Regions from separate parts of the Microbacterium algihabitans genome, predicted to be linked through region 2. Evidence: predicted binding sites of a transcription regulator. Region 2 holds the regulator's gene; the other holds the start of a gene.
What was found. Region 2 encodes LexA, which represses DNA repair genes until DNA is damaged. Its sites were predicted from a motif close to TCGAACANNTGTTCGA; they were not measured.

Region 1: the regulator LexA is predicted to act here: its motif matches at 9,632-9,647, upstream of RWH43_RS04150 (Rv2578c family radical SAM protein).

The regions. Positions count from the first base shown of each region.
Region 1 is NZ_JAWDIU010000001.1:876,160-891,919, reverse strand. It holds gene RWH43_RS04170 (efflux RND transporter permease subunit) at 1-2,745, shown strand, start outside; gene RWH43_RS04165 (aldose 1-epimerase family protein) at 4,100-5,005, opposite strand; gene RWH43_RS04160 (antibiotic biosynthesis monooxygenase) at 5,002-5,634, opposite strand; gene RWH43_RS04155 (DEAD/DEAH box helicase) at 6,042-8,444, shown strand; gene RWH43_RS04150 (Rv2578c family radical SAM protein) at 8,517-9,623, opposite strand; gene RWH43_RS04145 (hypothetical protein) at 9,755-10,447, shown strand; gene RWH43_RS04140 (M15 family metallopeptidase) at 10,520-11,713, shown strand; gene RWH43_RS04135 (pirin family protein) at 11,716-12,738, opposite strand; gene RWH43_RS04130 (GNAT family N-acetyltransferase) at 12,735-13,139, opposite strand; gene RWH43_RS04125 (CGNR zinc finger domain-containing protein) at 13,179-13,697, opposite strand; gene RWH43_RS04120 (hypothetical protein) at 13,723-13,953, shown strand; gene RWH43_RS04115 (FHA domain-containing protein) at 13,983-15,266, shown strand; gene RWH43_RS04110 (S8 family serine peptidase) at 15,282-15,760, opposite strand, start outside.
Region 2 is NZ_JAWDIU010000001.1:11,264-27,023, forward strand. It holds gene rpmI (50S ribosomal protein L35) at 11-205, opposite strand; gene infC (translation initiation factor IF-3) at 253-897, opposite strand; gene RWH43_RS00070 (DUF1844 domain-containing protein) at 1,146-1,550, shown strand; gene RWH43_RS00075 (SseB family protein) at 1,747-2,547, opposite strand; gene priA (bifunctional 1-(5-phosphoribosyl)-5-((5-phosphoribosylamino)methylideneamino)imidazole-4-carboxamide isomerase/phosphoribosylanthranilate isomerase PriA) at 2,531-3,277, opposite strand; gene hisH (imidazole glycerol phosphate synthase subunit HisH) at 3,324-3,974, opposite strand; gene hisB (imidazoleglycerol-phosphate dehydratase HisB) at 3,971-4,585, opposite strand; gene RWH43_RS00095 (histidinol-phosphate transaminase) at 4,582-5,676, opposite strand; gene RWH43_RS00100 (LysM peptidoglycan-binding domain-containing protein) at 5,735-6,085, opposite strand; gene lexA (transcriptional repressor LexA) at 6,342-7,031, shown strand; gene RWH43_RS00110 (S9 family peptidase) at 7,180-9,066, shown strand; gene zapE (cell division protein ZapE) at 9,102-10,094, opposite strand; gene hflX (GTPase HflX) at 10,214-11,731, opposite strand; gene RWH43_RS00125 (class I SAM-dependent methyltransferase) at 11,818-12,462, shown strand; gene dapF (diaminopimelate epimerase) at 12,509-13,363, opposite strand; gene RWH43_RS00135 (pentapeptide repeat-containing protein) at 13,429-14,091, shown strand; gene RWH43_RS00140 (GNAT family acetyltransferase) at 14,104-14,553, opposite strand; gene miaA (tRNA (adenosine(37)-N6)-dimethylallyltransferase MiaA) at 14,550-15,479, opposite strand; gene miaB (tRNA (N6-isopentenyl adenosine(37)-C2)-methylthiotransferase MiaB) at 15,476-15,760, opposite strand, start outside.

The DNA of each region.
Region 1 (15,760 bases), 860 kb from region 2:
CAGCTCGCCGTGACGGGCTTCACCGACGCGCAGGCGACGCAGGCGACCCTCCAGACGAGCGTGGTTCCCGACCTCGAAGACGTCGCGGGCGTCAACGGCGCGCAGATCGTCGGCGGCACCGGCGAGCGGGTGACGATCACTCCGGATGCCACCCGCCTGGGCGAACGCGGGTTCAGCCAGCAGGCCATCACCGACGCGCTCGACGCGAACGGCGTGCTCTTCCCGGGCGGCTCGCTCACCGAGAACGACCAGACCCTCACCGTGCAGACGGGCTCGAAGCTCACCAGCGTCGACGAGATCTCGGCTCTGCCCCTCGTTCCGACCGACGCCGCGCAGATCGCGGCCGGCCAGACCACGATCGCCGACGTGGCCGACGTCGCCCTGCAGACCGACCCGGTGACGACGCTGTCGCGCGTCGACGGCAAGCCGGCGCTGACCATCGCGGTGACGAAGCTGCCCGCAGCCAACACCGTCGACGTCTCGCGCGGAGTGCTCGCGGCGTTGCCCGCCCTCGAATCACAGCTGGGTGAGGGGGCGACCTTCACCGTCGTCTTCGACCAGGCGCCCTTCGTCGAGCAGTCCATCGAGGCCCTCGCGCAAGAGGGTCTTCTCGGCCTCGTCTTCGCGGTCGTGGTGATCCTCGTCTTCCTCATGTCGGTGCGTTCGACGCTCGTCACCGCCATCTCGATCCCCACGAGCGTGCTGATCACCTTCGTCGGCCTCCAGGCGTTCGGCTACTCGCTGAACATCCTGACCCTCGGAGCTCTGACCATCGCGATCGGCCGTGTCGTCGACGACTCGATCGTGGTGATCGAGAACATCAAGCGCCACTACGTTGGCGACGCCGACAAGATCCCCACCATCGTGCGCGCGGTGCGCGAGGTGGCCGCGGCCATCACGGCATCCACCATCACCTCCGTCGCGGTGTTCCTGCCGATCGCCTTCGTCGGCGACGTCACCGGAGAGCTGTTCCGCCCGTTCTCGCTCACCGTGACCATCGCGATGGCCGCCTCGCTGCTCGTCTCGCTGACGATCGTGCCCGTGCTGGCGTCGTGGTTCCTGAAGCCCGGCAAGGTCATCCGCGACGACAACGGCGACCCGGTCGATCCCGAGGCCGCCGACGCCCCGCCGTCGCGGCTGCAGAAGGCCTACGTCCCGATCCTCACGTGGACGCTGAAGCACTCGGCGGTCACCCTCGGGGTGGCGGTGCTCATCCTCGGCGGCACCCTCGCCACGTTCCCCCTGCTCAAGACCGATTTCCTCGGCGATTCGGGTCAGAACACCTTCACCGTCACGCAGAAGATCGGCCCGGCACCCAGCCTCGACGCCGAAGACGCCGCGGCCCAGAAGGTCGAGGCCGTGCTGCTCGACACCCCGGGCGTGCAGACCGTGCAGACCTCGATCGGCTCGAGCGGCTCGGCGCTGCGCGACGCCTTCTCGGGCGGCGGCTCGGGCATCACGTACTCGATCACCTCCGAGTCCGGAGCCGACCAGGTCGAGCTCCGCGAGCGCGTGCGCACCGAGCTCGAACAGCTCACCGACGCCGGAGAGATCGAGGTCGCGGCATCCGGAGGCGGCTTCGGCTCCACCGACATCACCGTCGACGTGACCGCCGCCGACGGCTCGTCGCTGCAGCAGGCGAGCGATGCCGTCGTGTCGCAGCTGCAGGGTCGCGAGGGCGTGGGCCAGGTCACCAGCAGCCTGTCGGCCTCGCTGCCCTTCGTGTCGGTGCGTGTCGACCGCGCCGCGGCCGCGGAACGCGGTCTGTCGGAGCGCACGGTCGGCGCACTCGTCTCCGGGGCGCAGCAGCCCCGTCAGGCGGGCACCGTCGAGCTCGACGGCCGCGGAGTGACCGTGTACCTCGCCACCGCGAATCCTCCGCAGACGATCGACGACCTGCGCGCTCTCGAGATCCCGAGCGCGAGCGGAGCGGTGCGCCTCGACCAGATCGCGACCGTCGAAGAGAGCCAGACGGCGCCCTCCATCACGACCGCGCGCGGCCTTCGCACCGCGACGATCACCGTGACGCCGACCTCCGACGACCTCGGCAGCTCCTCGGCGACCGTGCGCGACGCGCTCGCCGACGTGCAGCTGCCCGAGGGCGCTACGGCCGAGGTGGGTGGTGTGGTCACCAGCCAGCAGGATGCCTTCGGCCAGCTCGGCCTCGCCCTTCTCGCGGCGATCCTCATCGTCTACGTCGTGATGGTGGCGACCTTCAAGTCGCTGCGCCAGCCGCTCGAGCTGCTCGTGTCGGTGCCGTTCGCGGCGACCGGAGCGATCCTCATGCTCCTGATCACGGGCGTGCCGCTCGGGGTCGCGGGAATGATCGGCGCGCTGATGCTCGTCGGCATCGTCGTGACCAACGCCATCGTGCTGATCGACCTCGTCAACCAGTACCGGGCGCGGGGTCTCAGCGTGTTCGAGGCCACGATCGTCGGCGGAGCGCGACGTCTGCGGCCGATCCTCATGACGGCTCTCGCGGCGATCTTCGCGCTCGTGCCGATGGCGCTCGGCATCACCGGCCACGGCGGGTTCATCTCGCAGCCGCTCGCGGTCGTGGTGATCGGCGGACTCGTGTCGTCGACGTTCCTGACGCTGCTGGTGCTGCCGACGCTCTACAACCTCATCGAAGGAGCGAGCGAGCGCCGCCGTCAGCGCCGCGCGGAGCGAGAGTCCGTGCAGAGTGCGCCGACGGCCCACGACGACCACCCGTTGAGCCGACGCGAGCTGCGCGAGAAGCACTGATCGCGAGCGAGCGAGAGGCGGCGGGGCCCCGAGCGGCGACGTGCGTCCGCGCGGCCGTGGAAGCCTCACCCGCGTTGGCCGTGAGGTGCCGCGCGGCGACGTGAGTCGGCGGGCGACCGTCGACACCGCGTTGCGGCGCGGTGCGGGTGTTCGCCGAGGTGAGGACGGTTCCGGATGCCACGACTCCGGTGCGGTCGCTCGTCGGCAGCGAGCGCTCGGTGCGCGCGAGCACCGTCAGGAAGCGCTCGAGGGGCGAGGCGGACAGGGGCGTCATCACAATGCGACGCGTCTGCGCCGGGCGGGGGAGTGCGCGGGCGGTGCCGAGCGGGCGCAGCGAGGCGCGCGAGCGCGCGGCGACCACCGAGCGGCTCCGGCGGCGCGGGGCGACGTGGGCGACGGCGGGAGCCGCGGTATCCGCCACTTCCTCCACGACATCGCGCGTGGTCTTGGCGGACGCACTCGCGAGGATCTGCGTGAACATGCCCGACCACGCGAACATCGCCGCGCACGAGATCGTCTCGAAGAGGGCGAGGTTGATCGTGGCCGACACGAACAGCGAGATCGAGGCGATCAGCCACACGAGTGCGATGCCCGTGCCGATCGCCATGCGCTTGCCGAGGCGGTTGAGCATCAGCGGAGCGCTGAGCAGCAGCACAAGGAAGCCGAGCACCATGGAGCCGGCGACCTTGTCGTGCAGGTCTTTGTCGGTGTTGAGGGGAATGCAGCCGACCAGGGCGAGATTCACACCGACGCAGTTGAGGCAGAGGAAAGCAACGGTTGCCGCACCGCGGCGCACGGGACCGCGACCAAGACGCGCGATGTCACGACGCACGCAGAAGGCGAAGACCACCACGATCATTCCGCTGACCTTGAGCGTGGTGTTGAAGAATGCGCTGGAAAGATCGCCGAAGATGCCGAGCTGGCTGAAGTGCAGCTGCCACCACAGCGGGTCGCTCGTGGTCGCGATCGCGAGCAGCAGGCCGCCGACCAGCGTGGTCAGTGCGGCAGCGCCGACGTGAAGCGAGGACAACGCCGCGAGTCGACGCGTGAGGCCGGTCAGACGCGGCACCGAGACAGAAACGGGGACGGCGAAGCGGAGCGCGGTGCTCATGATGGGGGATCTTTCCTTCAGACGGAACGGGGATCCCCCCTCATCGCGGGACCCTCGGCCCCCGTCGGCTCGTTCGGGTAGAAGGCAAGGGGAAACCTTGGTCCTCTGCCTCCCCCGGCCTTGACGGAAATCCGTCACCGCTCATGGTAACGTTCGCGCCGCCTTCGTAGGAAAGCCCTTGCCTGGGATTTTCCCTGGTCATATGGCTAATTCTTTGTCCCCCATTTGGGGGACAAGAATGCGTCACGCGGTGAAGCGCACGCCCCATTCCCGGCGCATCGACGACCCGGGTTCGAGCTTTTCGAGGTCGGTTCCCGTGGCGAAGGCGTTGGCGGGGGCCGTCATCGGCTCGATCGCGACGGCGAGCGGGTGACCCGGATACCGGTCGGTCGTGAACACCTGGGCCCAGCGGAAGCCCTCGTCCTGCCAGAGCTCGAGACGGCGCCCGTCGGGAGCGGTGAGCGTGTGGCGCGCGCGTCCCTCGGCGTCGCGCTCCAGCCCGCGGTAGCCGTTGTCGAGGCCGGCGTCGCCCAGGCGCTTGCCCGCGCGCAGATCGGTGGCGGCATCGACCGGCACCTCGGCGACGGGGATGTTGCGCTCGTCGACGACGAGCGTCGAGGTACCAGTGGAGTGCACCACGAGATCGGCCGTCGGCACGCCCCCGATCTGCAGGTAGGGGTGCACGCCGAGCGCCACCGGCGCCGTTCGTGCTCCGACGTTTTCGATGTCGTGAGTGACGTGCAGCCCGTCGTCGCGCAGGTCGAAGGTCACGCGCGTGCGCAGGTGGAAGGGATACCCGGTCTGGGGCACGACATCGGCCCCGAGCACGAGCCGGGCGTCGGTGTGCTCGATCGCCTGGTACATCCCGAACCGCAGCAGTCCGTGGCTGGCGTTGCCGAACTTCGGCTCGCTGATGGCCAGCTGCAGGTCTTCGCCCTCGAAGGTGTACTTGCCGTCTCGGATGCGGTTCGGCCACGGCACGAGCACGACCCCGGATGCCGCGGGCGTCGGGGCGTCGTCGGGGTAGCTCGGCACGAGATCGACCCCGTCGACGGTGAGCGCGCGCAGCGCTGACCCCACCTGGGTGATCTCGGCCGACGAGCGCTCGCCGCGCAGGCGGAAGCGGAATCCGGTGGGGTCGGCGGTCATGACTGTGCCTTTCGCGATCGGCGGGGGCGCTGCAACCAGGGCTGCAGCATGCGGGTGACCCACGGGAGCACCGCGTAGGTCATGACGGGGGTGAGCATGAGGGTCGTCGCGAGCACGCGCAGCACGAGCGGCACCTCGGCGAAGCCCGGAATGAAGCCCAGCAGCCATGACGCCAGCAGATTGGTGGGGAAGAAGCCGACCCAGATCGTCACCGCCTGCTTCCAGCGCGGGGGAGCCGGGGGCACGGGCTGCTGGATCGGCTGGGTTCCGGCATCCGTTACCGTCGCCGCTTCGAGGATCGAGCCGTGCGGGGCGTCGAACCAGCCCTCGATCCCCGTGCGGCGCTCGCTGCGCTCCTCGCGCGCGAACGGGCGGCCCGAGTCGAGCCACCACTGCCGCTGCGGGGAGCTCTCCCACTCCTCGAGCGTCGTGATGTCGCGGAAGCGGTACAGCATGTACCAGAGGTCGCTGTCTTCGCCCGCGCGCACCCAGCCCGAGCCGAGGAAGCCCGGAAAAGCGGTCGCGAGGTCGGTGCCGGCCTGCATCCAGGAGGTCGCTTCGGCGGTGCGCGTCGGGTCGATGCGCCGCTCGATCGCCACCGTGATGGGGTGGGCGTCGGTGTCTGCCATGCGTCTATCTTCCGTCAGCGCAACCCTGAGTCCCTCTCTCCCCGAGATTGTCCCGGTCCCGACCACCCCTGTCCCTCTCTCGACCACCCTCGTCCCACTTTCGGTGGGGTGATGTCCCAGGTATGGCTGTGTGATGCGTCACGAAAGCGCCATAAGTGGGACATGGGTCATCCGGGGGGGGGGGCATGGATGCCATTCCCAGGCGCCACCTGTAACGTGGTGAGGTCGGCTCTGGACACCGCGCGTGATGCGCGGATGGGTTTGTAGTCCAAGGGGCCGATGGACAGGACGCGATCGCGGCCTCGACCATCACTAGTGAATTGGCCCCCGGCCGACGAGAGTCCGGGTTTCGCACCGCCACGAGCGGTGTCGCTGTTTCGCGCGAACAGAACCCAGGAAGTTTCTCCATGCCCAAGAACAAGAAGCCCGCCGGCGGCCGCGCCGCCAAGAACTTCGAGCCCCGCTACGGCGCCAAGACTTCGTTCCAGGACCGCAAGCGTCGTCCCGGTACCGAAGGCCCCGCCAAGCCCGGCAGCAAGAGCCCCAACCACCGCGGCTACCGCCCCGAGTCGGAGGCCACCCCCGACAAGGGGCGTTGGAACGCCGCCGACCGCGCCGGCCGCACCGAGGCCCGCAACATCCGCACCTCGGCTCGCGACGACCGTCCGGCCCGTTCGTTCGACGATCGCCCCGCGCGTTCGTTCGACCGCAATGACCGTCCCGCGCGTTCGTTCGACCGTGACGAGCGTCCCCGTCGTGACGCCGGTGAGCGTCCCTCGCGTTCGTTCGACCGCAGCGACCGCCCCGCGCGTTCGTTCGACGAGCGTCCCGCCCGCTCCTTCGACCGCACCGAGCGTCCGGCTCGGTCGTTCGACCGCACCGAGCGTCCTGCGCGTTCGTTCGATCGCGATGAGCGTCCCCGTCGTGACGCCGGTGAGCGTCCCGCGCGTTCGTTCGACCGCAGCGACCGCCCCGCGCGTTCGTTCGACGAGCGTCCCGCCCGCTCCTTCGACCGCAACGAGCGTCCGGCTCGTTCGTTCGACCGCACCGAGCACCCTGCGCGTTCGTTCGATCGTGACGAGCGTCCCCGTCGCGACGCCGCTGACCGTCCGGCCCGTTCGTTCGACCGCAACGACCGTCCCGCCCGCTCCTTCGACCGCACCGAGCGTCCCGCGCGTTCGTTCGATCGCGATGAGCGTCCCCGTCGCGATGCCGGTGAGCGTCCCGCCCGGTCGTTCGACCGCAGCGAGCGTCCGGCCCGTTCGGTCGAGGACCGTCCGGCTCGCTCGTTCGACCGCACCGAGCGCCCCGCGCGTTCGTTCGATCGTGACGAGCGTCCCCGTCGCGACGCCGGTGAGCGTCCCGCTCGCTCGTTCGACCGCAGCGACCGCCCGGCCCGCTCCTTCGACGAGCGCCCCCGCCGAAACGACGGCCCGAGCCGTGACGACGGCCCGAGCCGCAGCGACTGGGGCCACGCGCCCGGAGGCTCCGCCCGACGCGACAGCGGCGGGTGGAGTGGGCGTGGGGAGAACAACACCCCGAAGCGCTCCGCCGAGCACGAGCAGCGCGTCGACGTCGTGCACGAGCGCCTGCAGGCCGAGGCCGTTGACGCCGCGACCGTGACCGGTGCCGGCTTCGCCGAGCTGGGTCTGGGCGACAACCTCGTCCGCGCCCTCGCCGGTCTCGGCGCGGCGAGCCCCTTCCCGATCCAGGCGGCCACCGTCGCTCCGATCCTCGAGGGACGCGACGTCCTCGCCCGCGGCCGCACCGGCTCGGGCAAGACCATCGCCTTCGGCGCACCGCTGGTCGAGAGCATCCTGCGTTCGCAGGCGGGTCAGCGTCGTGAGTTCGCTCGCGCCCCCAAGGCGATCATCCTCGCCCCCACGCGCGAGCTCGCCCTGCAGATCGACCGCACCGTGCAGGCGCTTGCGCGCAGCGTGGGCCTGTTCACCACCCAGGTCTACGGCGGCGTGCCCCAGGCGCGTCAGGTCGGTGCGCTCAAGAAGGGCGTCGACATCGTCATCGGCACCCCGGGTCGCATCGAAGACCTGCTGAACCAGGGCAAGCTCGACCTCTCGCAGGTGCAGGTCGCCGTCCTCGACGAGGCCGATCACATGTGCGAGCTCGGCTTCCTCGAGCCCGTGCAGCGCATCCTCCGCGCGACCAAGAAGGGCAGCCAGAAGCTGCTCTTCTCGGCCACGCTCGACCGCGAGGTGGCGGCCCTGGTCGACGAGTTCCTCGTCGAGCCGGCCGTCTACGAGGTCGCCGGTGAAGACCAGGACTCGAGCACCATCGAGCACCGCGTTCTCGTCATCGAGCACCGCGACAAGGCGCAGATCCTCGACTCGCTCGTCGACCGCGCCGGCAAGACGCTCGTCTTCGCCCGCACCCGCGCCTATGCCGAGATGCTCGCCGAGCAGTTCGACGACGCCGGGATCTCGGCCGTCGCCCTGCACGGTGACCTCAACCAGCAGAAGCGCACGCGCAACCTCGAGAAGCTCACCTCGGGTCGCGTGAACGTGCTCGTCGCGACCGACGTCGCCGCCCGCGGCATCCACGTCGACGACATCGACCTGGTCATCCAGGCCGACGCCCCTGACGAGTACAAGACGTACCTGCACCGCTCGGGCCGCACCGGTCGCGCCGGTCGCGCCGGCACCGTGGTCACGCTCATCACGCGCCAGCGTCGTCGTCGCATGACCGAGCTGCTCGACCGTGCCGAGATCGAGGCTCCTTTCGAAGAGACCGCGCTCGGCGACGACGTGCTCGAGGAGCTCTCGGGCCGTCAGCTCTCGAACGTCGACGCGTAATCGTCGTCAGGGAGGCCCTCGTCCGCATCGCGCGGACGGGGGCCTTCGTCGTTCGCCGGTCACGTCGCAACCTCAGAACAGCGTGGGCTCGCTCGCCGGCGCGACACGGGGGCGGGCGGATGCCGGGACCCCGGTCGACCTGATGGGTCCGAGGCTGCTCGCCGGCGTCGGCGTGCGTGCCGCGAGGCCGGGCTGCGGTCGACCGCGCGGGTGGTCGTCTTCGTCCCACCCGTCGAGGCGGTGCATGCGCAGGAGCGGTCGCATGCGTTTGCCGAGCCAGGTGCGGTAGGCCTTCGGGGCGGAGGTCGACACACCGGGGTACAGCCCCCGGTACGACGACACGAGGTGCGGGTGCTCGCGTTCGAGCCACTCGAAGAACCACTGCTTCGCCCCGGGGCGCAGGTGCAGCGCCCCGTAGACGACGCGCGCCGCACCCGCGGCGCGGATGCGCGCCAGGGCGTGATCGAGCGCGGCGATCGAGTCGGTGAGGTGCGGGATGATCGGCATGAGGAACACCGTCACGCGGAACCCCGCCTCGGTCGCCGCGCGCACCGTGTCGAGGCGCGCCTCGGCGCTGGGGGTGCCCGGCTCGATCGAGTGCTGCAGCGTGTCGTCGAACACCGCGATCGACATCGCCAGCGACACCTTCACCTGTTGCGCCGCCTCGGTGAGCAGGGGCAGGTCGCGTCGGAGCAACGTGCCCTTCGTGAGGATCGAGAACGGCGTGCCGTTGTCGGTCAGGGCGCCGACGATGTCGGGCATGAGGCGGTAGCGCCCCTCGGCGCGTTGGTAGGGATCGGTGTTCGTCCCGAGCATGACGGGCTCGCGGGCCCACGACCCGCGCCGCAGCTCTGTGCGCAGCACGTCGGCGACGTTGACCTTGACCACGATCTGCGAATCGAAATCGGCCCCGTAATCGAGGTCGAGGTATTCATGCGTTTTCCTAGCAAAGCAATATGAACACGCATGAGTGCATCCGCGATAGGGATTCACTGTCCAATCAAATGGCATCGCCGAAACCCCGGGAACGCGATTCAATGCGCTTTTGCACAGCACCTCGTGGAAGGTCATGCCCGCGAACTCCGGCGTCGTGACCGAGCGCACGAGGCCGTCCATGCGCTCCATGCCCGGGAGGGCTCCCGAGTCGTCGACGCCGAGTTGTTGACCTTGCCACCGCATACTCACATTCGAACACATGTTCTACATCAGGGCAAGCCCCGGCATCCGATAATCGCTCCCATGCTCGAATGCTCTCGCGATACTGTGACAGGCGTCGCTGGTTCGTCTGCCGCGATGGGAACGAGGGGCGCATGGAGACCGTGCGACACGTGCGAGGCCACGCGCTGCTGACGGCGGCCGGGCGCCGCCTCGAGCCCCTGCATCCGTCGTGGGTCGAACGTCACCCCGCGGCCGCAGGATGGATCTGGCTCGCGGCGATGGCCGTGCTGATCGTCGTCGTCGACCTCGCGGACGGCCCGGAGCCCCTGCGGGTGGCCGTGTCGTTGAGCGCCGCGCTGCCCTCGCTGGGCGCGACGCTGCTCGTGCTGTCGCAGACGCCCCGTGCGCACCTGGAGTCCGAACCGTCGATCCTCGGTCACTTCTTCGCGCGCTTCTTCGCCCTGCTCGGGGCGCTCATCCTGTGGATCGGATCCGTCGTGCTCGGTGCGGCCGTCGCGGTGCAGCTGACCGAGGATTCCCGCTCGAACACCGAAGCGGCGTGGGAGGAAGCTCTCGAGATCTTCGGCGCCGTCGTGCCCTTCATCGTCGCGGTGCTGTGGGCCGTGCTCATCTTCCGCTGCGTCGGGTACATCGCGCGCCTGCGCGGGTGGGCGCCGGTGCCGACGCGGCACCGCATCCCCGAGCAGTTCTTCGCCGAGTCGCCGCGCACCCGGCGCGTGGTGGTCGGGCTCGCGCATCCCGCCCTGTTGCTCGTCGCCGGCACGCTCAGCATCGTCCTCGTGTTCGTCGCGGCGGGCGAAGTCGCCTTCAGCGACGCGCTGTGAGGGCCGCGCGGGCGTCCATCGGGTGAGGCGGGGTCGACCGGTCCGCGGTCCCGGGAGACAATGGGACCAGTCATGTCCCCCGATTCCGAGCTCTCTCCCCGCCGCGCCGCGCGCGCGGAAGCTGAGCGACTCGCGACGGCGGCACTCCCCGTGCCCGTCGCCCCGGCCGCGCCCGAGGCCTCCGCGTCACCGACGCGCCGCGCTCTCCGCGAGGCCGGATCGAGCGCGGCCCCGCTTCGTCGTCGCTCGTTCGCGCCGGTCGAGGCCTCGCACTCCTCGTCCGAAGGCGGCCGACTCCGTACCGCGACCGAGTGGTTCTCCGCTCTGCCTACGGCCCGCCGTCGCCGGCTCGCGGTCGTCGCAGGAGCGCTCGCGGTGGTCGTCGCCACCGCGACCGTGGCCGCCGGTCTGGCGATGGGGGCGGGGGCGGATGCCACGGCTTCGACGAGCGCCAACGACGCTGCCGTGACGGCGTCGATCGCCGGTCCCCCCGCTGTCCCCTCCGAGGGGCTCCCCGTGCCCGCGGTGTCAGCGGTGGCGGCAACGGCCACGCCGTGCGACGACCCGGCCGTCACGACGGCGCTCTCTGCGGGCGACGACGCCGCCGCCATCGCCGCGGCCGGCGGAGGCAGCGCCTTCCGTGTGGCCGTGGCATCCGGGATCGCGCCCTGCGTATCGCTCTCCGACCCGAACCGCGAATGGGTCGTCGTCAACAAGCAGCGGCCGCTCGAGCCCGTCGACTACTACCCGGGCGACCTCATCATGCCCGCGAACGTCCGCGCCCTCGAAGACTCCGCGCTGCGCACGCCGGCGGCGAACGCGCTCACCGCGATGGTGAAGGCCGCCTCCGACGCGGGAGCCGGCGAGATCGGCTACCTGAGCGCGTTCCGCTCGTACACGACCCAGAAGTCCACCTACGCCGGCCGCGTGCGCGTCAGCGGGGTGGAGGGTGCCGATCGCGAGAGCGCCCGACCCGGCTACAGCGAGCATCAGTCGGGTCTGGCCGTCGACATCGTGCCCTGCAACGGTTCGTGCCGCACTCTCGACGACGTCGCCGCGTCGGCTCAGGGCGCGTGGGTGCGCGAGCATTCGTGGGAGTTCGGCTTCGTCACGCGGTACGCGGAGGGTCGCGAAGCGGTCAGCGGATACGAGCCCGAAGCGTGGCACCTGCGCTACATCGGTCCTGAACTCGCTCGCGCCTACCACGAGGGCGGCTTCACCACCCTGGAGGAGTTCTTCGGACTCCCGGCGGCGCCGACGTACTGAGTTCAGCCCCGCCGCCTCCGCGGTGTGAGACGCACGCCTGGCAGGGGCGGCGCCGGAATGCGCTCGGGGCCGTGGTCGATCACGGTCCCGAAGCGCGGCGCCTGTGCTTCCCACGCCTCGCGGGCCTCGACGATCTCGTCGTGCGAACGGCCCACGAAGTTCCACCACATGACGATGTCGGCCTCGAACGGCTCCCCGCCCAGCAGGAACACGCGGGCACCCCCGTCGCTGCGCAGCTCGACATGGTCGCGGCCGCGGCCGAGGTAGATCAAGCGAGTGTGGTCGACGGATGCCGTGGACCCCGGCTCGGCAGGAGTGCCGGGGCGTCGCGCGGCGTCGGCGTTCACGGCATCCGCCCCCGTTTCGACCTCGGCAGTGCCCGTCATGCCGTATAGGGCGTACTCCCACTCGGGGCGCAGGGGGACACGCACGGTGACGCCGGCCGGCAGACGGAGTTCGGCGCCCACGATCGGGGTGTGCACCGTCGCGGGCGAGACGACCTCGCCAAGCGTGCCCATCACCACGACCGCATCGGCCCCCTCGCCGAGGTCGAGCACCGGCAGGTCTTCGTGACGCTCGAACGCGGGCTCCCCGTGCCGCCGCGACTCGGGCAACGCCACCCAGAGCTGCAGGGCGTCGAGGGGGATGGGCCCCTCGCCGACCGAGTACTCGGAGTGCGCGATCCCCGCGCCGCTGGTCATGAGGTTCAGGGCGCCCGGGCGCACGACGACGTCACTGCCCACGGCATCGCGATGCCGGACCTCGCCGATGATCGGCCAGGTCACCGTCTGCAGTCCGATGTGCGGGTGCGGCTCGACGCGCATGAGCGTGTCCTGCGGGCCGAAGCGGTCGAGGAAGCACCAGGCGCCGACCATCGGCAGCGAGCGGTGGGGGAGGGTGCGGTGCACTTCCATGCCGCGCACGCCGCCCAGCGGCACCTCTCGTGCCTCGACGATCAACGCGCGGGGGCCGTCGCAGTCGATCGGACCCTCGGATGCCGGGGGAGCGACGTCGAGTCGGGTCACGACCGGTCGCCGCCTCCGGCCGGGTCGGTGTCGCCCTGCTCGGGCTGGTCGACGGACAGGCCGGGCACGTCGTGCTCGCTCAGGTAGTGCGCGACGAAGGGGCACGAGGGGATGATCGTGTCGCCGCGGCGAGCGAGGTCGGAGAGCGCCTCACTCGCGAGGGTCGAGCCCAGGCCGCGACCCTTGAACGCCGGGTCGACCTCGGTGTGGGGCAGCTCGGTGCGGTCGCCGCTCGCGGGGCGGAACTCCATGAAGCCCCCGAGCTCGTCGCCCACGTGGATCTCGTAGCGGCCCGCCTCGTCGTTGCGGGTCACGGTCAGTTCGTCGGCCATGGAATCTCCTTGATCGGTGTCCACAGCAACGTATGCGCTGGCATGGATGTTCCGCCATCCCCACGTCATGGCGGAAGTCGTGGGTTAGGGGGGCGTCGAGCCCTCGCCCTACCCGAGGCGCGAGCGGTGCCTCCGCACGGCGGCGCGGTTGGCGCAGCGCACCGAGCAGTAGCGCTGACGGCCGTTGCGGGTGACGTCGACGACGACGTTCGTGCACGGGTCGGCGGCGCAGCGGCCGAGGCGGTTCATGCCGCGCGTGACGAGGTGCAGAGAGGTGCCCACCGAGATGACGGCGGCGAGCACGCGGGGGAGCGCCTCGTCGCTGTCGCGGTAGTGCAGGTGCCACCCCTCGCCGTCGTGGTCGGTGAGGCGCGGGTAGGCGGTGACCGCGGCCATCTGCGCGTTCAGCAGCGCGGCGCGCGCGGCGGGGTCTGTCTCGTCGACCACGCGGAGCCACTCGTCGATGACCGCGCGGGTGCGTTCGTGATCTCCGGATGCCACGGGGAAGGTCATCGTCATCCCCATCTCGCGCGTGCGCTCCTCGATGCCGGCGCGATCGGCGGGCCAGTCGTTCGCGAGCGACGCGGCCAGCAGGACCGCGTACTCCCCGTAAGGGTTGAGATGCATAACGGCATTACATCACGCTGGGATCATGACCGCCTCAGACCTGCTCGCCCTCGCCGTCTCGGCATCCGCCCCTCACGAACACGGCTGGATCACCGAGTCGGCGCACTCGACCAGTCAGGGTCGGGTGCGGTACGTCCGCTGCTCCGCGTGCGGGGCGCGGCGCGTCGACCTCGAGGCCGCGAGCGTCGTCGTTCCCCTCGCGGTGTCGCGGATCTCGCCCCCTGCCGGCGAGGTCGGAGGCCACCCCGCACGGTAGCGTCGAGTCAGACCGTCGACGGAGGACGCATGGATGCTCTGAGCCTGATCGCCGTGACCGCGGGAGCGGTGCTGGTGCTGGCCCTCGTGCTGCACGTCTGGTACGCCATCGGCCTGTCTCGCGTGTTCGCGGGCCGCGGGGGCGAGCCCTGGCGGGCGTGGATCCCGCTGCTGAACGAGGCCGAGATCTTCCGCCTCGGCCGGCAGGACCCGGTGCGGGCCGTACTGCTGCTCGTCCCGGGCGTCAACGTCTACGGGCTCGTGCTCAAGGCGCGCGCGGCGCACCGTCTCGGCGAGCCGACCGGTCGCGGGGCGGGCACGACGGCCCTCGCGCTGGTGTTCCCTCCCGTGTGGGCGGGCGTACTCGCCGCCGGGGAGAAGACTCCGGATGCCGTGGATCATGCGACCGATGACGACGCCGAGGTCGTGACCGTAGCCGAGGGCGAGCCCGCGCCGATCACCGCCGTGCCGGGGGCGGAGGCGACGGCGGGTGAGGCGTCGACCGCGGCAGCCTCCGCGACGACTTCTGCGACTCCCTCTTCGGCTTCCGCTGCGACGACGGATCCGCCTCCGCCGGCTGCCGCGGCCGGAGGTCGCCGCGCGCGGTCGGCCACGCAGGAGACGCCGAGTATCCCGGTGCTGCCAGGGCCCGTCCTCATCGGCGAGGTGCCTGCGGAGGAGACGACCGTGGCACCGAGCGTCACCGCCCCGCTCGACGACGGAGAGGTCGCCGAGGCGCCGGACGCCGTGCCCTCCGTCGAGGTGCCGAGCTCCGCCCCCGTCGCCGAGGTGCCCGCCGTCGCTGCCGGCGCCGAGACGCCCACCATCGCGGCCGCCGGCGCGCCCGCCGCGGAGGGCGAGGAGCTCGGCCGGGTCGCCGAGACGACCGATTCCACGGCGCAGCGTCCCGACGAGCAGTCGTCGGCCGCCGCCTCGCCCATCGAGGAGATGACGCAGACGGCACGTCCGCGGTCACGCCGCCGTGGCGAGTGGAGCCTGCACCTGCCCGGTGGAGAACTCGTCGCCCTCGAGAGCCGGACCGTCGTGCTCGGCCGTCGTCCGTCCGTCGACGACGAAGGCGTGCAGTACGTCACGGTGACCGACGACACGCGCACCATGTCGAAGCGTCACGCCCGCCTCGACTGGACGGTTACGGGCTGGACCATCACCGACCTCGAGTCGACCAACGGAGTGACCCTGGTGCACGACGACGGTCGCACCGAGAAGCTGTCGGCCGGGGGCACGGCGATCGTTCCCAGCCGCTTCCGGCTCGGCGACGCGCAGGTCGAACTGCGCCCCGAACCGACGGCCTGACGTCGCGGGGCGTTCCTACTCCGCGGGGTCGGGACCGTACAGGCCGCGACCCGTCGGCGCCGGGCGCCGCGACGCGGTCTCTTCGCGACGGCGGCTGACGTACACGGCCAGTGCGCCGATGGCGCCGAGCGCCACGAGTCCCGCCACGCCGATGCCGGTCATGGTCGAGATGGCCGCGGCATCCGGACCCGGCCCGACGACCACGGCCACCGGAGCGGGCGTTCCGGTCGGCGATGCGGTCGGCGAGGCGCCGGGGAACGGGCTGTTCGGCCCGCGCAGCCCCGAGCCGGGGACCAGCACGATCGCGTCATAGGGCTGCACGAAGCCCCACCCGGTGATGTTCGAGCGATCGTCGGGCTGCGGCCGCACGGCGGTCGCCTCCAGGCGGTACGCCCACTGCGCGGGGGTCTCGCCGGGGTGCGCCGCCGCGACGAGAGCAGCCGCCCCCGACACGTACGCCGCGGCGTAGCTCGTCGCGGGTTGCTCCTTCGCCA
Region 2 (15,760 bases):
GCGTCGGCGCTCAGAGGCCGAGGAGCTTCTTGGCGACCTTGGAGTCACCCTTGGCCAGGACCTGCTCCTGGTTCAGGCGACGGGTGCGCTTGGAGGCCTTGCCCTCGAGGTTGTGGCGCATGCCGGCCTGCTGCTTCATGAGCTTGCCGCTACCGGTGAGCTTGAAGCGCTTCTTGGCGCCCGAGTGGGTCTTCTGCTTCGGCATCTGTCTTCCTTCGTTGGGGTTCCCGGCGGAGCGGGAGTCGGGGAGCTTTACTCGGCGGACGCCGGGGCAGCTTCGTCTGTGGGTGCCGAATCGCCTCGAGCGGCACTTCGCGCGGCTTCACGGTTCGCCGTGCGCTGCGCGTTCTGCTCGGTCTTGACCTCGGACTTGTTCTTGTGAGGAGCCACCACCATCACCATGTTGCGGCCGTCGATCGTGGGGTTCGACTCGACGGTGCCGAACTCGGCGACGTCTTCGGCGAACTTGCGGAGCAGACGGACACCCTGCTCGGGACGCGACTGCTCGCGACCGCGGAACAGGATCATGGCCTTCACCTTGTCGCCCGCCTGGAGGAAGCCCTCGGCGCGCTTGAGCTTGGTGATGTAGTCGTGAGCCTCGATCTTCAGACGGAACCGCACCTCTTTGAGCACGGTGTTCGCCTGGTTACGACGCGTTTCCTTGGCCTTCTGAGCGGCCTCGTACTTGAACTTGCCGTAATCCATGATCTTGACCACGGGCGGCTTCGAGCTCGGCGCAACCTCGACCAAGTCGAGGTCCGCTTCCTGGGCCAGGCGCAGCGCAGCTTCGATTCGGACGATGCCGACCTGCTCGCCGTTGGGTCCGACGAGACGGACCTCCGGGACTCGGATGCGCTCGTTGGTGCGGGGATCGCTGATGCGGAACTCCTCTTTCATACGGGTGGTGGCCGCCGCGATCCGTCGGAATCGCGGGCGAAGAGGAGAGACACGCCACCCGGCACGGTGCTTTCGGCACCGGCTTCTGCACCCAGGCAACCCCGTGGAACACGGAGCGGAGTGCGGGAACCCGGTAGCCTGGAGCGGCAAGCGCGGGTGGGATGTGATCCTCTTTCGTACGGAGTGAAACACTCCGAAGCCCGCCATAGTCTAGCAGAGAGAACCCCGTGACCACGATTCCCCCCGACATGCCCACCGAAGACCACTCCGCGCACCGCCACGGAGCAGGAGACGAGCGTCTGGCCCGCTGGGAGGAACAGGAGCGCGCGGCGTCCTCCGCCACCCGCGACATCGCCGACGTCCCTGCCGTCGAGGTCATCACCACGGCCGCCGTCCACCTCATGAGCGCTGCCGCCGTCAAGACCGGCCTGGCCGACGACCCGGGCCAGCAGCTCGACCTCGACGAAGCCCGCAAGCTCATCAACGCCCTGGCCGGACTCATCACCGCCGGCGCCCCCGAGATCAGCGACATGCACGCGCGCTCGCTGCGCGACGGCCTACGCTCCCTGCAACTCGCGTTCCGCGAGGCGTCGACGATCCAGGACCCCATTGGCAAGGGGCCGGGCGAGAAGTGGACGGGTCCCGTCACGTAATTCCGTCGTTCTGGGGGTACCGGGCTCCGTGATGCCCCCTTCCCAAGGCAAGAGCGGGGCCCCTTCCCCGATTGCCCTGGGGAGGGGGCATCACTGCGCCCTGCCCTCCGCAGGCCGCCCTCTTCCGTGCCACCCGCGGGGGTATGACGGCGGTGGGAGGTCCCTGAGCCTGTCGAAGGGACCGGGACCCGAGCGATCAGGCCTCGCTGCTGCGGTGGAGCTTGACCGTCAGGGAATCCACGAGGACGGCGATGCGATCATCGGCCGCCCACCGGCGCGCGAGGCGTGCGAGCACGGCATCCAATTCCTCCTGCTCGAGCCCCGACATCAGCTGAAGGTGCACGACGAGTTCCGGTCCGCGCAGGCGCCCCGAGGGATCGCCCGACTCCACCGCGAGGTCGAGCACAGCCAGCTCGCCCGAGATGCTCTCGTGCAGACCCGTGAAGATCGTGGGCGACGTGTGCGCCGGCTCCCACGGCTCGCCCTGGGCGATGGCCCACACCGCGGGTCGACGCAGGACGAACTCCGTCTCGGACGCCGGGTCGATCACGATGAGCTCGGTGTCTTCGGATGCCGCGGCGAGAGCCGTGCGCCGACCGTCCGCTGGCACGGGGCGGGCCGTGGCGTCCCAGGTCTGCAGCGCCGTCACCGAGGTGAACACGGGGAGCACCTTGCGACCGTCGGGAGCGGCGACCGTGACGATCGAGAGCTCCTGCGTCTTGTCGACCTCGAGGCCGTGCGCGCCGACACCGTGATCGCCCTTCTCGGCGACCAGCGGGATCAGCAGACGCGCCGTGCGGTAGGCGTCGACGATGGCGCGTGCATCGCCCTCCCCCGCGCGGAACGCGAGAAGAGCGGCCAGCAGCGCCGGGTCGGCGGATCCGTCGTCACCGGAGTGCGGGTTCGACTCGAATCGGCGGCCCTCCCACGGGACGCCGGCGGAATCCGCGTGGGCGCCGTGAGCGTGGTCGTGCGGATCGTCAGTGTCCGGCGACATCCAGCGCCTCAGCGAGGGTGAACTGCCCCGCGTAGAGAGCCTTGCCGACGATCGCGCCCTCGACGCCGAGCGGCACCAGCTCCCGCAGCGCGGCGATGTCGTCGAGGCTTGAGACGCCACCCGAGGCGACGATCGGCTTGGGCGTGCGCTGGGTCATCTCGCGCAGCAGTTCGATGTTCGGGCCGCGCAGCGTGCCGTCCTTGGTCACGTCGGTGACGACATAGCGGCTGCATCCGGCGTCTTCGAGGCGCTGGAGCACGGTCCACAGGTCGCCGCCGTCACGGGTCCACCCGCGTGCGGCCAGCGTGGTGCCGCGCACGTCGAGGCCGACCGCGATCGCCTCGCCGTAGCGGTTGATGACGTCGGCCGCCCACTCGGGGTTCTCGAGAGCTGCCGTACCGAGGTTGATGCGGCTCGCACCGCTCTCCAGAGCGGCTTCGAGCGAACGGTCGTCGCGGATGCCGCCGGAGAGCTCGACCTGCACACCCTTGACCTGCTTGATGACCTTGCGCATGACGCTCGCGTTGCTGCCTCGACCGAAGGCTGCGTCGAGATCGACCAGGTGGATCCACTGGGCACCCTGGCGAGCGAAGTCGGCGGCGGCGTCGACGGGGTCGCCGTAGCTGGTCTCGGTACCGGCCTCACCCTGGGTCAGACGGACGGCCTTGCCGTCGGCGACGTCGACCGCGGGAAGCAGCACAAGTTCGGGCGTGGACGCGAAATCGTTCATGGCTCCTCGCACCCTTCGGCGCATCTCGCCGAGCCGGGGCACGAGGTCACACAGTAGTCGCGCGCAGGCCGCCGATCCAATTGGACAGCAAGCGGATGCCGGCTTCTCCCGACTTCTCGGGGTGGAACTGCGTCGCGGCCAGCGGCCCGTTCTCGACGGCGGCGATGAACGGCGCACCGTAGGTGCACCACGTGACCGAGGGCTGAGGGAAGGGCGGGGTGACCTCGAGCGACCACTCCTGCGCGGCGTAGGAGTGCACGAAATAGAAGCGCTCGTTCTCGATGCCCTCGAACAGGCGCGAGCCCTCTCCGGCGGTGACGGTGTTCCAACCCATGTGCGGCAGGACCGGTGCGGCGAGCTCGCCGACGGTGCCGGGCCACTCCCCCAGACCCGGGGTGTCGGTGCCGCGCTCGATCCCGCGCTCGAACATCACCTGCATACCGACGCAGATGCCGAGCACCGGCCGACCTCCCGCGAGGCGTCGGTCGATGATCTCGCCGCCGCGGCTGGCGTTGAGCGCGCCCATGACGGCGCTGAACGCACCGACTCCCGGCACGAGCAGTCCATCGGCGTCGAGAAGGAGCGAACGGTCGGAGGTCAGGCGGGCGTCCGCCCCAGCCTCGACCAGCGCCTTGACCGCCGAGTGGACGTTGCCCGACCCGTAATCGAGGACCGCGACGACGGGCTTCGAGGTCACAACGCTCCCTTGGTGCTGGGGATGCCGTCGACCAGGGGGTCGAGGGCCTTCGCCTGACGGAAGGCGCGGGCGAGCGCCTTGTACTCGGCCTCGGCGATGTGGTGGGGGTCGCGTCCGCCCAGGACGCGCACGTGCACCGTCAGACCGGCGTGGATCGAGATCGCCTCGAACGAGTGCCGCACGAGCGATCCGGTGAAGTGACCGCCGATGAGGTGGTGCTCGAACCCGACGGGCTCCCCGGTGTGCACGAGGTAGGGACGCCCGCTGATGTCGACGACGGCCTGCGCGAGCGCCTCGTCGAGGGGGACGAGGGCGTCGCCGTACCGCGCGATGCCCGACTTGTCGCCGAGCGCCTGACGGATGGCCTGACCGAGCACGATCGAGGTGTCTTCGACGGTGTGGTGGGCGTCGATGTGGGTGTCGCCGGTCGAGCGGACGCGCAGGTCGGTGAGCGAGTGCTTCGCGAACGCCGTGAGCATGTGGTCGAAGAACGGCACGCTCGTGGAGATGTCGCTGGTGCCGCGGCCGTCGAGGTCGAGCTCGAGTTCGACGCGGGACTCGCTCGTCTCGCGGGTGATCGAGGCGGTGCGGGGCGAGGCGGGGCCGGTCATGACCGCGATCCTACCGAGGCCAGTGCGTCGAGGAACGCCGTGGTCTCGTCGGCCGTGCCCGCCGTCACGCGCAGGTGGTGAGCGATCCCGACGTCGCGGATCAGCACTCCCCGGTCGTACAGGGCCTTCCACGTGGCCGCAGGGTCGTCGACCCCGCCGAACAGCACGAAGTTCGTCCACGACTCGTGGGCGGTGTAGCCGAGGGCGGCCACGGTCGCCGAGATCCGGTCGCGCTGGGCGACGATCTCGTCGACCATCGACAGCATCGTGTCGGCGTGCGCGAGGGCGGCGGTCGCCGCCGCCTGCGTGAGCGCACTGAGGTGGTAGGGCAGCCGTACGAGGCGCAGGGCGTCGACGAGCGCGGGATCGGCGGCGAGGTAGCCCACGCGCGCTCCGGCGAAGGCGAAGGCCTTGCTCATCGTGCGCGAGACGACCAGGCGCGGACGACCGGGCAGCAGCGAGACCGCGGAGGGCTCGTCGCGGGGGGCGAACTCCTCGTACGCCTCGTCGACGATGACGATGCCGTCGGTGGCGTCGTAGACGGCCTGAACGACGTCGAGGCGAAGAGGCGTTCCGGTGGGGTTGTTCGGGGCGCACAGGAACACGATGTCGGGGCGGCGCTCGCGCACCTGCGCGGCGGCCGATTCCGCGGTGAGCGAGAAGTCGTGCTCGCGCTCGCCCGCGATCCAGGAGGCGCCGGTGGCCCGCGTCAGGATCGGGTACATCGAGTAGGTCGGGGCGAAGCCCATCGCGGTGCGGCCGGGGCCGCCGAACGCCTGGAGGATGTGCTGCAGGACCTCGTTCGAGCCGTTGGCCGCCCAGATCTGCTCGGGAGACAGCCCGTGACCCAGGTAGCCGGCGAAGGCCTCCCGCAGACCGGTGAACTCTCGGTCGGGGTAGCGGTTGACGTCGCGCAGGGCCCGGGCGACGGCGTCGAGAATGTCGTCGGCGACCTCTTGAGGAACCGGGTGGGTGTTCTCGTTGACGTTCAGCGCGACGGGAAGGGCCGCCTGCGGGGCACCGTACGGGGTCATACCCCGGAGATCGTCGCGGAGAGGCAGGTCGTCAAGGCGCACAGTCACCTCACCCATGGTAGGCGGCGACGACGGCCGTGGATCACGACCACAGCTCGCGGCGAGAGCTCGCGAGTCAGCCGACGGGGGCGTAGGCGGCCGGGATGGCGATTCGCTGTCCTGCCGTGACGTTTCCGCCCGAGAGGGCGTTGAGGCGCGTGATCTCGGCGACGACGTCGCGCGGGTCGGCTGCCGGCGCCAGGTCTTCGGCGATCGACCACAGCGTGTCGCCGCTCATGACGGTCATTTCGGCGAACGAACCGGCGGGGGCGCCGGCCTCGCCGGACGCGAGGGCGGACCCGCCACCGACGACCGCGATGCCGAGCGCGATGGCGAGGGGAAGGGCGACGAGGAAGGCGACGACGCGGCGCCCGCGGGCGGTGATGCGCAGGCGGGTGGTCGGTGCGGTGAGGGCGATGCTGCTCATGATGTGCTCCTTGGTGGAGAGATTCGCACCCCGCCCTCGGCCGGGAGGACGGTGGTGCGAATCTGTATTCCGAATCTATCTTCGATACTTTCGATGTGTCAACACCCCGTGTCTCGGAGACCGATCGAACGCGACACGCGCGAGGCTCCGTGTCATTCGGGTCGTCCACCGGATACGGTTTCGACACGGAGACCTCACCACCAACCTCCGACATTCGAATTTCCGCCGTGATTTCCGCGGCGCGAGGGGAGCACAGATGACCGACGCGACGACCGCCGCCGGCCGCGAGCGGCCGCAGACCCGGCGACGCAAGAGCCTCAGCGACAAGCAGCTCGCGATCCTCGAGGTCATCCAGCGCTCGATCGCCCGGCACGGCTATCCGCCGAGCATGCGCGAGATCGGCGACGCCGTCGGACTCAAGTCGCTGTCGAGCGTCACCCACCAGCTGAACCAGCTCGAACTCAGCGGCTACCTGCGACGCGACCCCGGCAAGACGCGCGCGATGGAGGTGCTGATCGACCTCCCCGGTGCCGCGGCCGAGAACCCCGCCGACACCGCGCCCGCGCTCGGCGACGCTGCCCTCGTGCCCCTCGTCGGCCGGATCGCCGCCGGTGTGCCGATCACCGCCGATCAGCAGGTCGAGGAGATCTTCCCCCTCCCCCGTCAGCTCGTCGGCAAGGGCGAGCTGTTCATGCTGAAGGTCTCGGGCGACTCCATGATCGACGCGGCCATCTGCGACGGCGACTGGGTCGTCGTCCGGTCGCAGGCGAACGCCGAGAACGGCGAGATCGTCGCCGCGATGCTCGACGGAGAGGCCACGGTGAAGACCTTCCGCCGCCGCGACGGCCACATGTGGCTCCTCCCCCGCAACAGCGCGTTCGAGCCGATCCTGGGCGACGATGCCGTCGTCCTCGGTCGCGTGGTCGCGGTTCTCCGCGCCGTCTGAGCAGGGCACCGGGGGTCGGACGCCCGCCCGCACAGCGGCATCCGGCCCTCGACGTCGTCACACGTTGCCCGGCGCGCCGGATCCGGAGATTCGCCCCGCCGTCGTGACGGCATCCGCGGATGTCGGAGGCCCTGCCTAGGGTGGAGGCATGGCTGACACCCTCCCCTACGGTTCCTGGCCCTCCCCGATCACGCCCGAGTCCGTCGCGCAGGCGTCACCGCGCGTCGACGGGGCTCGGCTCGTGGGCGACGAGGTGTGGTGGGGCGAATCCGTGCCGCACGAGGCCGGCCGCGTCGCCGTCAAGCGTCGCCGGGTCGACGGCGCGGTCGAGACGGTGCTCCCCGCGCCCGCCAACGCCCGCTCCGCCGTGCACGAGTACGGCGGAGGCGCCTGGACCGCGTCCGACGACGGCGAGCTCTATTACGTCGAGAAGACCGATCAGCGCGTGTACGCCCTCCGTCCGGGCGACGCCGCCCGGCCCCTCACCCCCGCCGACGAGGCGGTGCGCCACGGCGGCCTGCGGTGGGAGCACGGCGTGCTCCTCGCCGTGCGAGAGACCCACGGCTCGTCCCGCGTTCCGCAGCGCGCGATCGTGCGCATCCCGCTCGACGGGTCGAGCGACGTCCTCGCCGAGGGCAGCGACTTCCTCGCCCAGCCGGCGCTCTCGCCGAGCGGCCGCCACCTCGCGTGGGTGGCGTGGAACCACCCCGACATGCCCTGGGACGCCACCTCGATCGAGGTCAAGAACCTCGCGACCGGAGAGGTGCGGCAGGTCGCGGGCGGCCCGCGCCGCGCACCGCTCCAACCCGTGTGGATCGCCGACGACGAACTGCTCTACGCCGACGATCCCGACGGTCGCTGGAACCTCTTCCGCCGTCCGCTCGAGGGTGACGCGCAAGCCCTGGCCCCCGCCGACGCCGATACGGGCGGCGGGCTCTGGGTCCTCGGTACCCGATGGTTCGGCGCAGCCTCCGACGGTCGCGTCGTCGCGGTGCGCACCGACGGCGCAGACGAGATCGTCGAGATCGCGCCCAGCGGCGTGCGCCCGGTCGACGTCCCGGTCGTGGCGGGGGCGGCGATCGACGACGTCCGCGGTGCCCGCGTGCTCGTGTCGGGTTCCGACGCCGGTGGGCGGTCGGGGCTCTGGCTCGTCGATCTCGACACCGGGGCGGTCGACCTCGTCACCGGCGGCGCCGGGTCGTGGGGCGACGAATGGATGCCGACGGCTCGGGCCCTCGAGACCGAGGGGCCGCACGGCACCGTGCACGCCTTCGCCTACGCGCCCACCCACCCCGACGTCGTCGCGCCCGCCGGAGAGCGACCTCCCTACGTCGTCCTCGTGCACGGCGGACCCACCTCGCACGTCGGGCCGGCCCCCTCGGCCAAGACGGCGTTCTTCACGAGCCGGGGCATCGGCGTGCTCGACGTCAACTACGGCGGCTCCACCGGGTACGGACGCGACTACCGCGACCGTCTCAAGGGCCAGTGGGGCGTCGTCGATGTGGACGACGTGGCAGCGGCGGCATCCGCTCTGGCAGACGCAGGGCTCGCCGATGCCGAGAGGATCGCCATCGCGGGCGGCTCAGCGGGCGGCTGGACGGTGCTGGCGGCCGTGACGCGCACCGACGTCTTCTCTGCCGGTATTTCGCGGTACGGCGTGGGCGACGCCCGCGCCCTGGCCGAAGACACCCACGATTTCGAAGCGCGGTACCTCGACGGGCTCATCGGCCCGCTCCCCGAGGCCGAAGCGGTCTACATCGAGCGGTCCCCTCTCGGGCGTCCCGAGCACTTCCGGGTTCCTCTGCTGATCCTGCAGGGCTCGGAAGACCGCGTCGTCCCGCCATCGCAGGCCGAGGCCATCCGCGACGCGCTGGCGGCGCACCACGTGCCGCACGCGTACGTCCTCTACGAGGGCGAGGGCCACGGCTTCCGTCGTTCCGAGACCGTGATCGACTCGCTCGAGCGCGAGCTCGGCTTCCTCGGCGCGGTGTTCGGGTTCGAAACGCCGGGCATGCCGGCCCTCCAGCTCGACTGACCACGCCGGCATCCCGGCTCTCGAGCTCGACCGATTCAGAGGGAGCGCAGCAGTCGCAGACGGCTCGCCATGCGGAACGCATCGGGTCGCCCCGCGCAGCGCCGCACGAACTCGTCGACCGGCACCACCGCCTGCACGTCGAGGCGCACGTCGGCGTCCACGAGGACGTCGATGAGGGCGACGAAGCGCTGCTGTGCGGCGGGGCCGACCTCGTCCAGCGGCGGAACGCCGATGATCGTCCAGTGCGGGTACCGCCGGCTCCAGTGCCGGTACTCCGACGCGGCGAGGGGCGTCTCGCAGAGCTGATCGAAGGTCGCGACGAGCGCCCCCTCCCCCGCGGACGCGACGGTGAAGACACGGTCGCGGACGACGAGCTGCCGGGACGACCCCGACATCACCGAAGACGCTCCCGTCGACCACGTGCCCGCGCGGAACCCCTGACGCATCGCGGGTGCGAGGGTTCGATAATCGATCGGCCCCTCGAGCGGGATCACGTCGAGATGGGTCGTCAACAGCGCGATCCCGGGCTCGAAGAGGTGGTGCCACACGGGGTCGGGAAGCAACTCGGACGGCGCGTAGTTGGACGTCGCCACCAGCGTTCCACCCCGGTCGACGAGGCGCTCGACCAGGCGCGTGAGGAGGATCGCGTCGCCGGGATCGTGGACGTGCAGCTCGTCGAAAAACACCAGACGGTCGGAGCCGACGACGTCGTCGATCGCGCGAGCCATGGCATCCGGCTCCGGGCGATGCGCGTGAATGCGCCGGTGCAGATCATCGAAGAAGCCCGAGAAGTGCACACGGGCGGCCCGACCGGGCGGAACGGCCGCGTAGACCGCATCGGCGAGCCAGGACTTGCCGCGCCCGGCAGGGCCGTGGAGGTACACACCCTTCGTCGGTCTCCCCTCGAGCGCGCGCGTCGCGGCGAGCGCCATCCGTCGCGCGACCGCCAGCTGCGCCGCATCCACCGCGAATCCCTCGCGCCGGGCGGCCTCCTCGACGGCGGCGAGGATCGGGACGAACGGTGGCACCGTCGAAGACTGGCACGCTGCGCTCCCCCGCCGAGGGGAGAAGCTCCACTGTCGAAACACGTCCCTCGACGACGGAAGGCCCCCACGCCGCAGCGAGAGGGCCTTCCGGATGCCGGTGGTCAGGCCTCGAAGGCCGACAGCTCGGCCGCGAGGCGAGCCCCCACGTGCGCGTGGATGAACGTTCCGCTCTCGCGGTGCTCCTGCGCGACGATGAGCCCGCTCTCGTGCACGGCCGAGACGAGGTCGCCGCGGTCGTACGGAACGACCGCCTGCACCTCGACGGCCGGCAGGGGCAGCGCGTCTTCGATCGCGGCCCGCAGCTCGTCGATGCCCTCACCGGTGCGCGACGACACGAACTTCGCGTTCGGTGCGAGACCGCGCAGCACGAGACGGTCGTCTTCGCTCACCAGGTCGGCCTTGTTGAAGACGACGATCTCCTGGCCGAAGTTCGCGTCGACGTCGCCCATCACGTCGCGGACCGTCATCAGCTGCGCAGCGGGGTCGGGATGCGAGGCGTCGACCACGTGCAGGATGACGTCGGCGTCGCCGACCTCCTCGAGCGTCGAGCGGAACGCCTCCACCAGCTGGTGCGGCAGATTGCGCACGAAGCCGACGGTGTCGGTCAACGTGTACACGCGACCGTCGCTCGTCTCGGAACGTCGCACCGTGGCATCCAGGGTCGCGAACAAGGCGTTCTCGACGAGCACTCCCGCGCTCGTGAGGCGATTGAGCAGGCTCGACTTCCCGGCGTTCGTGTACCCGGCGATGGCCACCGAAGGGATGGTGTGACGCTTGCGCTCGGCGCGCTTCGCCTCGCGGGCGGGGGCGAAGTCGCGAAGCTGCTTGCGCAGCAGCGCCATCTTCGTGCGGATGCGACGACGGTCGAGCTCGATCTTCGTCTCACCGGGACCACGCGATCCCATGCCGGCGCCGCCGGCGCCGACCTGTCCACCGGCCTGACGCGACATCGAGTCACCCCATCCGCGCAGGCGCGGGAGGAGGTATTCGAGTTGCGCGAGTTCGACCTGCGCCTTGCCCTCGCGGCTCTTCGCGTGCTGGCTGAAGATGTCGAGAATGACGGTGGTGCGGTCGATCACCTTGACCTTGACGACGTCTTCGAGAGCACGGCGCTGGCTGGGGGCGAGTTCGGTGTCGGCGATGACGGTGTCGGCCCCGACCGCGGCGACGATGTCGCGCAGCTCCGCGGCCTTGCCCCGACCGACATAGGTCGCGGGATCGGGGTGGGGGCGCCGCTGCAGCACGCCGTCGAGGACGACGGCTCCGGCGGTCTCGGCGAGAGCCGACAGCTCGCGCAGCGAGTTCTCGGCATCCGCCTGCTCGCCCTGCGGGTGCACGCCGACGAGCACGACGTTCTCGAGGCGCAGCTGGCGGTACTCGACCTCGGTGACGTCTTCGAGCTCGGTCGAGAGCCCGGCGACGCGACGCAGGGCGGCGCGTTCCTCACGATCCCACTGGTCGCCGTCGGCGTCGCCGCCGTACGCGGTCGTGGCGTCCTGCAGAGCCTGTGCCGCACCGAAGACCCGGACCCCGCGGTGCGCTTCGGCGCGCGAGAGCACGCGGTCCACCGGGTCAACCGGCGACGCGTCCGTGCTCGGGGGTGTGGTCTGTTCGGTCATGGGTTCCTTTCGTCGCGGGTGTTCCCGCGTGTTCTGGCACTTTATCCGGCCCAGCACCCAGGGGGCCGGTCCGATATCCTGACGTGATGGGGAGCGAGCACTACTTCAGCGCGTCGCCGTCGAGTCCCGAGCAGCTCCGCCGCATCCGCGTGACGCTTGCCGGGCGCGAACTCGAGGTGGTCACGGCGGGCGGCGTCTTCAGTCCCGACCATGTGGATGCCGGTACGTCCGTGCTCCTCGCGAACACCCCTCCCGCTCCCGCCGGCGGGAACTTCCTCGACCTGGGGTGCGGGTGGGGCCCGATCTCGCTGTCGCTGGCGCTCGCGTCACCGCACGCGACCGTGTGGGCGGTCGACGTCAACGAGCGTGCTCTCGATCTCGTGAGGCGCAATGCCGAGTCCCTCGGCATCACCAACATCAACGCGGTACGCCCCGAGGATGTTCCCGACGACGTGTCGTTCCGCACCATCCGGTCGAACCCGCCCATCCGCGTCGGCAAGAACGAACTGCACGGCATGCTCGAGCACTGGATCCCGCGCCTCTCCGAGCGCAGCGACGGGTGGTTCGTCGTGCAGCGCAATCTCGGATCCGACTCTCTGCAGCGGTGGCTCGCCGCGACGTTCCCGACCGGCTACAGCGTGCAACGCGCCGCGACCGCCAAGGGGTTCCGCGTGCTGCGGGTGCGCAAGCACGGCTCGCCGCCGAGCGAGCTCATCGACATCGTCCCCTGACGACCCCTCGGACCGAACCGATTGGCCGGGTGGCCGGCATCCGGGTTCAGGCGAGGGCGACTTCGCCGGTGAAGACGAGGGATGCCGGGCCGGAGAGCAGGACGCGTCCGTTCGCGACGCGCACGCCGAGCGTGCCGCCCGGGGTGTCGACGACCCACGAATCCGGTGCGGCGGATCCCGCCCAGTGGCGGACGGCCAGGGCGGCCGCGGCCACGCCCGTGCCGCAGCTGAGGGTCTCTCCCACACCGCGTTCGAACACGCGCAGGCGGATCGCTCCGACACCGTCGCGCACGAGCGGGTCGGCGGGTACCACGAACTCGACGTTGGCGCCGTGCGAGGGCGAGGGATCGAGCAGCGGCTGGTAGGTCAGGTCGAGGCCCTCGAGCTCCGCGTCCGACGAGAGCGCGACCACGACGTGCGGGTTGCCCACGTCGACACCGACGCCGGGCCGTGCGACCGGGAGTCCCTTCGCGCGCACCAGCGTCTCGCCCGGCTCGATCGCGAATTCACCCAGGTCGACCTCGTAACCGCGGTCGCTGCGCGTGAGGGTCTTGATCCCCGCACGCGTGCCGATACGCAGTCCCCCGTCGAGCGAGGCGAGTCCGGTGTCGCTCAGGTACCGCGCGAAGACACGCGTGCCATTGCCGCACATCTCCGCCTTCGAGCCGTCGGCGTTGCGGTAGTCCATGAACCATTCGGCCCCGGATGCCGCGGCATCCGCCCCCTCGTCGATGGCACGCGAGCGCACCACGCGCAGCAGGCCGTCGGCGCCGATGCCGAAGTGGCGGTCGCACAGCGCGGAGATCTGCGCGTCGGAGAGGTCGAGCTCGCCGTCGGGATCGGCGACCACCACGAAGTCGTTGCCGGTGCCGTGGCCCTTGGTGAACGGGAGAGTCGCCATGCCTCCAGTCTACGGACGGGCGGCGGCTAGGCTTTCCCGGCCCTCCCCTCGTCCCAGGAGCTCTCATGCCGAAGATCCCCGCCCTCGTCGCCCCGTCGTTCGACCGGCCGCCGCTGGACGATCTCGACCGGGGCGACCCGTCGCAGCTGACGCCCCGAGCCTCCCTCGAAGGGCTGTCTTTCCGCGATCTGCGCCTCGACGGACTCGACCTCGAGAGCGCCGACCTCGCGCTGTGCCGCGTCGTCGGCGTTCGCGCCCCCGAGGTCTCACTGCGGTACGCGAACGTGACGGAATCGGCCTGGAGCGGCTGGGACGTCCCCATCCTGCGCGCGGCGCGGGCGAGCTGGCGCGATCTCGAGATCGAGGGCACCCGCTCGGGGTCGGTCGAGGCCTACGAATCGACGTGGAACGGCGTGCACTTCGTCAACTGCCGCCTCGGATTCGTGAACCTGCGCGGCGCCCACCTGCAGGACATCGCGTTCACCGACTGCACGATCGACGAGCTCGACCTCGGGCAGTCGAAGGTCACCCGCTTCGCCGCCCCCGGCACGCGGATCTCGCAGCTCATCGTCGAACAGTCGACCTTGCAGCACGTCGATCTGCGCGGCGCCGATCTCGAGGGTCTCACGGGGCTCTCCGCCCTGCGCGGGGCCACGATCTCGTCACTGCAGCTGCAGCAGCTCGCTCCCCTGCTGGCGGCCGATCGCGGGATCAGCGTCCGCGACTGACGGCAGCGCCCCTCAGGCCGACGACGAGGGGCCACCCGGCCCGTCGACGATGAGCCGCCGGCCCGTCGCCCAGGTGTCGAAGGGCTCGTAGCCGAGCTCGTCGTAGAAGCCGCGGGCGGCGGTGTTGTCGGGACGCACCATCAGCTGCACCTTGGGGCAGCCCATCGCCTCGAGCAGCCGTTCGGCCTCGGTCACGAGGCGACGCCCGATCCCCTGCCCGCGATGCGAGGTCGCCGCAGCGAGGTAGTACAGCCAGCCGCGGTGGCCGTCGTAGCCCGCCATGACGCTGCCGACCACCCGATCACCGTCGACCGCGACGAGGAACAGCTCCGGCTGCACGGTGAGCTTGCGACGGATATCGGCGCGCGGGTCGTTCCACGGGCGCGTAAGGCCCGCCTCCTCCCACAGGGCGACGACGGCGTCTTCGTCGGCGAGCCTGAAAGCGCGGATGTCCACCGTCATGTGCGTTCCTCCGTTCCCGATGCCAGTGTGCCGGCATCCACCGTCCGCGCGTCGACCCACTCGGCCTCGGCGTAGCGCCGGAACCACGACACCTGGCGACGCGCGTAGCGGCGGGTGAGGGCCTGGGTCTCGGCGACGGCCTCGTCGCGGGTGACCTCGCCGCGGATCTGCTTCAGCGCCTGCGCGTACCCGATCGCGCGACCGGCGGTGACGCCGTGCTCGATTCCCGCGGGGATGAGCGCCTCGACCTCGGCGATGACACCCGCGGCCCACATCGCCTCCACGCGATCGTCGAGAAGACCGACCAGCTCCGCCCGATCGATCGCGGTGGCGATGATCCGGGTCTGTGGATGCCAGAACTCCGGCGCCTGGGGAAGAGCCCCTCCATGCGTCCGGCCGCCCTGCGCCAGCACCTCGAGCGCGCGCACGACGCGACGCCCGTTGCGCGGATCGATGCGCTCAGCGGCATCCGGATCCTCTTCCCGCAGGCGCGCGTAGAGCGCACCCGGGCCGCGCTCCTCCAGTTCGCGTTCGAGCGCGGTTCGCAGAGCCTCGTCGCGCGGGGGGAAACGGAAGTCCCACAGCACGCTCGAGACGTACAGCCCCGACCCGCCGACGAGGATCGCGTCGGCGCCCCGGCCGTGGATCTCGCGGATCGCCGTGCGCGCGGCATCCTGATACCAGGCCACCGCGGCCTCGTCGGTCACCTCGAGGGCGTCGAAGAGATGATGACGGATGCCGCGACGCTCTCCCTCGGGGAGCTTGGCCGTTCCGATGTCCATGCCGCGGTACAGCTGCATAGCGTCGGCGTTCACGATCTCGGCCGTGCGCCCGCGAGCGGAGAGGGCTTCTGCGAGGTCGAGCGACAGACCCGTCTTGCCGGTGCCGGTGGCGCCGACGACGGCCCAGAGGGCCGGGCCGGTCACACGCCGACGCGCAGGGTGGGGAGCCCCAGGGAGACCGCACGCGGAGCACCGGCCTCGCCCGCCGGGGCGGGGACGCCGCACGACTCCGCTTGCGAGCGGTCCCACGCATCACCCGCGCGAGTGCGGCGGATGCGCAGCGGAGCGCCGTCGGGTGCGTCGGCGAGCAGGTGGAACGGAGCCGCATGGGTCACGGTGACCGAGACCACATCGCCGGGGCGCGGCACCGCCGACCCCTTCGGCAGCTCGAAGTGCACGAGGCGGTTGTCTTCGGCGCGGCCGGT